DNA from 2 places in the Pseudoclavibacter sp. RFBI5 genome. Region 2 is predicted to be linked to the other one. Evidence: predicted binding sites of a transcription regulator. Region 2 holds the regulator's gene; the other holds the start of a gene.
What was found. Region 2 encodes LexA, which represses DNA repair genes until DNA is damaged. Its sites were predicted from a motif close to TCGAACANNTGTTCGA; they were not measured.
Positions count from the first base shown of each region.

Region 1: the regulator LexA is predicted to act here: its motif matches at 2,028-2,043, upstream of C5E06_RS15335 (HNH endonuclease signature motif containing protein).

Region 1 covers NZ_PSYA01000012.1:57,102-60,512, forward strand. The annotation lists gene C5E06_RS15330 (hypothetical protein) at 1-384, opposite strand, end outside; gene C5E06_RS15335 (HNH endonuclease signature motif containing protein) at 381-1,922, opposite strand; gene C5E06_RS15340 (DedA family protein) at 2,292-3,011, shown strand; gene C5E06_RS15345 (MFS transporter) at 3,212-3,411, shown strand, end outside.
Region 2 covers NZ_PSYA01000008.1:114,148-117,558, forward strand. The annotation lists gene hflX (GTPase HflX) at 1-1,102, shown strand, start outside; gene lexA (transcriptional repressor LexA) at 1,216-1,869, opposite strand; gene C5E06_RS06515 (LysM peptidoglycan-binding domain-containing protein) at 2,095-2,412, shown strand; gene C5E06_RS06520 (histidinol-phosphate transaminase) at 2,458-3,411, shown strand, end outside.

The DNA of each region.
Region 1 (3,411 bases), on a different contig from region 2:
GGCGTCCCCCGCGTTCTCGCGCCAGTAGACGAATCCGAGCCAGGGCTGCTCCCCGCCTGCCACCCAGCGGCGTCCCGATTCTGAGGTGACGGCGGCTTCGGCGTGCGCCACTCCCCACTCGGGCATGCCGGTGATGAGGTCGAAGCCCCGCCTGTACGTCTCGGAGTGGTCCCGGTCGATGCCAGCAAGGACGGCCCGGCCGTCGGGGAGCGGGGTGAGCCGAGCCCAGCTGCCACCCCCGTCGGAGTAGAACCAGCCGTGCTCGTCGGCGCGGGAGTTGTCGCCACCCTCGCCGAGGATCGCGGTCTCGATGGCCGCAGCGAGCGCCCAACGCCCCCTGATTACCTCGATGGTGGGGAACTGCCGAGTTCGGAATGCTGTCATGCGCTCATCTTTCCAAGCACCTCCTCGGCACTGCTGGGTGTTGCTTGGAACTGGACCGCGCGCGGTGTCTCGCGGATGCGCATGCGAGCCACCCTGGGTCCGGTTGCGGGTTCGACCTTCCACGTCCGGCTCTGCGCGGGCGAGATGGTGAGCCGACCCAGGTGCACTTCGTGGTGATGGAAGGTGCAGAGCGCGATGCCGTTGCTCGTGTCGGTGCGTCCGCCTCTCGACCACGGGATGACATGGTGGATCTCGACGGTGTCGAAAGGGAGCTCGCACGCGGGCGCTCTGCACCCACCGTCCCGGGCGAAGACCGCTCTCCGTTGAGCCGGGCTGAAGAGTCTTCGCTTGCGGCCGAGCTTGAGGACTTCGCCGTCGTCGTCGACGAGCGCAACCCGGATGATGCCATCGCAGAGGATGCGCAGGGCCGCCTCGACCGGGACAGCCTCGCCGCTGTGCTCGAGCCGCGAGATGTCCGCCAGCGTCTCGGCGGCTCCCGCGAGACCGGCCCGCGTGACGGTCATGACCAGGGTGGGCGCTTCGCCGCCGGTCCGGGGCGCGCGTGGGGACTCGGCATGCTGAGCGAAGACCGAGACGAGCGCGTCGATGCGTCGCTGAGAGAAGCTGCGATCGTCCCGGATCTGCGGCTCCTCCTGAGGAGCGAGGGTGCCGCTGGGCTCGTCGCCTGCTTCGCACGCGTGGTCGCGCCGCGGCGAGAGATACGCGTCGAGGACGCGCATGATGGTCTCGCCCTGCTCCGGGGTCGCGAGGAGCCTGCCCTGCACCATGCCGTCAGCGTGACGGGTGAAGGAGAGTCCTCGCTTCGCGGCTTGACGTTCCGCGTTGGGCTCCGCGCCGTCTGGGTCGAGGAAGGCCACCCACACGGCGGCCTGCTTGGCCAGACGCTCCGGCGACGCCGGCTCGTCGTCCTCCTGGGTGAGCCCGCACGCGGCCTGGACGAGCTCGTACTCTGCGCGATCGAGGTCGCCGATATCGACGCTGCCGCCCGCTTCGCGCAGCCCTGCGACGATCGCCGACGCCTGCGAGAGCGTCACCCGCCCTTCCGCGACCGCGACCGCGACCTGGCTCCGTGTGGGCCGAAGCGCCTCGCCCGTCATGCTGATGCGCTCGCGCGTCGCCTCGGCGACCTCGCGAAGCTTGGCCGCCTCGGCTCGGCGAAGGCCGAAGGTCTGCCGCACGGCCTCGTGCACGGACCGGTACCCACCCCGACGCACCAGAGAACCAGAGAAGGCCACCGGCGTGATCTCGTCTCGCCCGAGCAGCTCGGCCGTCATCTCCAAGATCGTCGCGTCGAGCATCCGCTTGCGAGCGGCCAGCTCTTCGAACGCGGCGAAGAACTCGGCGTCGAGCACCGACGAGACGGGCTGTCGCCCGTCGACCAGCGCCGTGACGACGGCCGTGGCTGCGATGCCGGACTCTCGCTCGACAGCAGCAACGCTCGCCGGTAGACCCGCGAGGACTCCAGCACCAGCACCAGCACCAGCTACTCCACCCAATGCGTGTTCGTCGTCGCCCATCGAATCCCCCCTCATTGTCCCGGCACCCTCCACCCAAGGCATTTCTGCCTGCGGATTCACGTGCCGAGCTGGCTTCCCCCGAAGCCAGTCCCAGCCTATCGTGCATCGAACGTATATTCGTGCTCTGTGGAGAAATCCCACGTCACAGAACAGTAACCGGACGCTGGAATCACCAGCCACGCAGGCGAGCCCGCGCGCCTCCCAGCACACCTTCGACGCTACTTCTGGCCGCCGACATTCGGCGGGCGAGAGCACCCCGCGGGTACCCCGTCCAAGCTGTGTTCCTCCCAGGGCGCGCGCGGGATACTCTTTCGATCACCTCTGCTTCACTTACCGCCCCTGCATCTCAGCGACTGGACGCATCCTTCCGTGGCTCCCACACTCTTCCCCTGGCTCGACCCTGAAACGATCATTCACGGTGCGGGCCCCTGGGCGCTTCTCGTCGTGTGCCTCATCGTGTTCTCGGAGACCGGCCTCCTCGTCGGCTTCCTGCTGCCCGGCGACACACTGTTGCTCATCACGGGCCTGCTCGCCTTCTACCCGGGCATCGGCTTCGACATCTGGTGGGTGTGCCTCGCCATCGGATTCGCCGCGTTCCTCGGCGGCGAGGTCGGCTACCTGATAGGGCGAAAAGCGGGGCCGAGGATCTTCGAGCGCAAGGAGAGCGGCCTCTTCAGCGTGAAGAACGTCGAACGGACCAACGCGTTCTTCGAGCGCTTCGGCGGCCTCGCGGTCATCATCGCCCGCTTCGTTCCTGTCGTGCGCACCTTCGCTCCGGTGGCCGCGGGCGTCGGCAAGATGGACTACCGCAAGTACACGATCTACAACCTCATCGGCGCGCTCATCTGGGGCGCCGGCCTCACCTTCGCCGGCTACCTCCTCGGCTATGTGCCGGTACTCGGCGACTTCATCCGCGAGTACATCGACGTGATCCTGATCGTCGCGGTGCTCGCGACCGTGGTGCCCACGAGCATCCACTACCTCCTGAACTCGCGGAAGTCCCGCCGCGAGGCGGAGCAGCGCAGCCGCGATGAAGCGAAGAACCTCTCGCTTGCACCGAAGGACTTCGACCAGAAGCTCGGCGACTGAGCGTCGGGATCGCGGCGCCAGCTGCCCCGGCGCAGTGTGGACTCCGCCGCCCCGCGAACCGCCGGTAACAAGGCATGCCACCCTCCCGCGAGACTCGATTCCGGGCGCTGACGGGCGCCTCGAACGCGACGTAGGCTTGCCTGCGCGGCATGCTCTGCCGCGTCTCTCGACGGCGTTGCAGTGAGGAGTTCGGTTCACGGATGAGCGGCATCTGGCGGTACCAGTCGACCTCGATCCCCCTCCGACTGGCGAACGCCGGAGCAGTTGTCGCCCTTCCCCTGCTTGCCGTCGAGCAGCTCGGGGACGTCGCCGTCGGCGGTTTCCTCGTCGCCGTCGCCCTCTTCCCGAGCGTCATCGCGGCACCGCTCGTTGGCGCCCTCCTCGACCGGATGCGCCGCCC
Region 2 (3,411 bases):
AGGCAAGGTCGCTGAGCTCAAGGAGATCGTCGCGGCGCTCGAAGCCGACACGGTGGTCGCCGACACCGAGCTCGCGCCCAGCCAGCGTCGCGCGCTCGAAGACGAGATCAAGGTGAAGGTCATCGACCGCACCGCGGTGATCCTCGACATCTTCTCCCAGCACGCCAAGAGCCGCGAGGGCAAGGCGCAGGTCGAGCTGGCGCAGATGGAGTACATGCTCCCGCGCCTTCGCGGATGGGGCGAGTCGATGTCCCGGCAGGCCGGTGGCCAGGTCGGCTCCGGCGGTGCCGGCATGGGGTCACGAGGCCCTGGAGAGACCAAGATCGAGCTCGACCGTCGGCGCATCCGCACGAAGATGGCCAAGCTTCGCCACCAGATCGCCGACATGAAGGATTCGCGTGACGTGAAGCGCGCGACCCGACAGCGCAACCAGGTTCCGGCCGTCGCGATCGTGGGGTACACGAACGCCGGCAAGTCGAGCCTCCTCAACCGCATCACGCATGCGGGCGTCCTGGTCGAGAACGTTCTCTTCGCGACCCTCGACGCGACGGTGCGCAAGGCGGCGACGGAAGACGGCCGCCCCTACACGATTGCCGACACGGTCGGCTTCGTGCGTAACCTGCCCCACCAGCTGGTCGAAGCCTTCCGCTCGACGCTCGAGGAGCTGCAGGCTGCCGATGTCATCGTGCATGCCGTCGATGCCTCCCACCCGGATCCCGCCGCGCAGCTCGCCACGGTGCGAGACGTCATCGGAGAGGTCGAAGCCCACGATGTTCCCGAGATCGTGGTCTTCACGAAGGCCGACCTGGTCGATAGCGATCGACGCCTCGAGCTCCAGGGGCTCGCCCCCGACGGCCTCTTCGTCTCCGCGCACACGGGTGAGGGCATCGACCTGCTGCTCGGGCGCATCGCCGAGCTCCTGCCAACCCCCGAGGTGACCATCGAGGTCCTTGTGCCCTTCGAGCGCGGCGATCTCGTCTCCTACCTGCACGAGCGAGGTGCCGTGCTCGAGCTCGAGCACGTGGAGAGCGGCACGCGGCTCAAGGCCCGGGTCCACCCCGACCAGCTCGGACTGTTCGAGGCGTTCGCGGTCGCAGGCTGACGCATACGCCTCAGTCCTCCTGAGGGAGGCATGCAGAAGAGCGGCGAGCCCATCGGGCTCGCCGCTCTTCTGCATCTGCTGACGTGTGCAGGCGCCGGTGCTTCCGGCTGCTCTCAGATGGAGCGGAGGACAGCGACGACCTTGCCGAGGATCTCGGACTCATCGCCGAGGATGGGCTCGAAGTCGCTGTTGCGGGGGAGCAGCCAGATGTGGCCGTCACGCTTGCGGAAGGTCTTGACCGTGGCTTCTCCGTCGAGCATCGCGGCGACGATGTCGCCGTTCTCCGCGTTGCGCTGTGACCGCACGACGACCCAGTCGCCGTCGCAGATGGCAGCATCGATCATCGACTCGCCAACGACACGCAGCAGGAAGAGCTCTCCCTTGCCGACGATCTGACGGGGGAGCGCGAAGACGTCTTCGACCTGCTGCTCCGCCGTGATCGGGATGCCGGCTGCGATCCTGCCGACCACCGGGACGAACGCGGCCTCAGCCGTCTCGTTGGAATCGCCATCGTCGGTGTGGTCGAAGTGCACCAGCACCTCGAGGGCGCGGGGCATGCCCGGATTGCGCTTGATGTAGCCGAACTTCTCCAGCTGGCCGAGCTGGTGGGTGACGCTCGACAAGGAGACGAGGCCGACTTCGTCGCCGATCTCGCGCATGCTCGGCGGGTACCCGCGCGTGCGCACCGACTCCATGATGCAGGTCAGGATGCGCTCCTGCTTCTCGGTCAGTTTTCTGTAGATGTCGCTCGCTGGCTTCTTGGCCATGTCGTCTCCGTCCGCTCTCCGACACGGAATGTCGGTGGCAGGTGATGCACTGCCTGATAGCGCCAACCCTACCGAGGGTGCACGCAGGTACGAAACATTTCTTCGAGTGTTGTGGATGAAAGTTCGAGAGATTCGAACTGGAAGCCTTGACTTGGCACTTTGTTCGTAGCTATATTCAGTACATACATTCGACCACTCGAAGATGTGGACGAATCAGGAGGAATCATGAACACCACTGCCGTTGCACCACTCCGCCTCACCGTCCGAGGCCGTCGTGTCCTGCTCGCCATCGCTGCGCTGCCCGTCGCCGCAGCCATCGCCCTCGGGGCCACGCACATGAACTCCGCGGCGGCCTCGAGCGACGCCGCAGGCGTCGAGTTCGAGTACGTCACCGTCGGCGCTGGCGACACGCTCTGGGGCATCGCCGAGGAGGTCGCGGGCGATTCCGATATCCGCGACGTCATCGTCGAGATATCCAAGCTCAACGCTCTTGAGAACGGCACGGTTCAGGCCGGGCAGCGCCTCGCCCTCCCACTCGACTGAGTCCACAGCCCATTCCAGGCGCAGACCGCGTCGTAGGCTTGTGCGGTGACCTCGTTCGAAGACCTGCCCATCCGTGACGACCTCCGCGGACTCACCCCCTACGGAGCGCCGCAGCAGCCGGTGCGCGTTGCCATCAACGTCAACGAGAATCCGCACCCCGTGCCGGAGGTCGTGGCCAGGCGAATCATCGAGGCGATCGCCCGCGAGCTCCCCGGACTCAATCGCTACCCGGACCGCGAGTTCACGAAGTTGCGCGAGCAGCTGAGCGTCTACCTGGGCCGGGGCATCGGTCCCGAACAGGTGTGGGCCGCCAACGGCTCGAACGAGATCATGCAGCAGCTGCTGCAGGTCTTCGGTGGCCCCGGGCGCAGCGTGCTCAGCTTCACACCCAGCTACTCGATGTACCCCCTTCTCGCCAGAGGGGTTGGGTCCGAATGGATTCCGGTGTCACGCGCTGACGGCTTCGCGCTGACCGCGGACCTCGTCACGGAGGCACTTCGTCGAGAGCGCCCCGACATCACCATCATCTGCACGCCGAACAACCCCACGGGCACCGTCACCGATCTCGACGTGATCGCGGCTGCGTACGACGCGACCGACGGCATCCTGATCGTCGATGAGGCCTACGCCGAGTTCCTCCCTGATGGTCGGGAGACCGCGCTCTCCCTTCTCCCGGGTCGCGAGCGGCTCGTGGTCTCGAGGACCATGAGCAAGGCGTTCGCCTTCGCTGGCGCCCGCGTCGGGTACTTCGCGGCTCACGAGGCCGTCGTCGACGCCGTCCGACTCGTTCGGCTGCCCTACCACCTCTCCGCGATCACCCAGGCCGCCGCGACCGCAGCGCTCGAGTGCTCGGAGATCATGCTCCAGCAGGTCGACGCCATCCGCGAGCAGCGCGACCGCCTGCTGGTGGAGCTGCCCCGTCTTGGCTACACGCCGTGGGAGTCTGGCGCGAACTTCGTGCTGTTCGGCGACGTCGCGGATCCCGCGGCTACGTTCCAG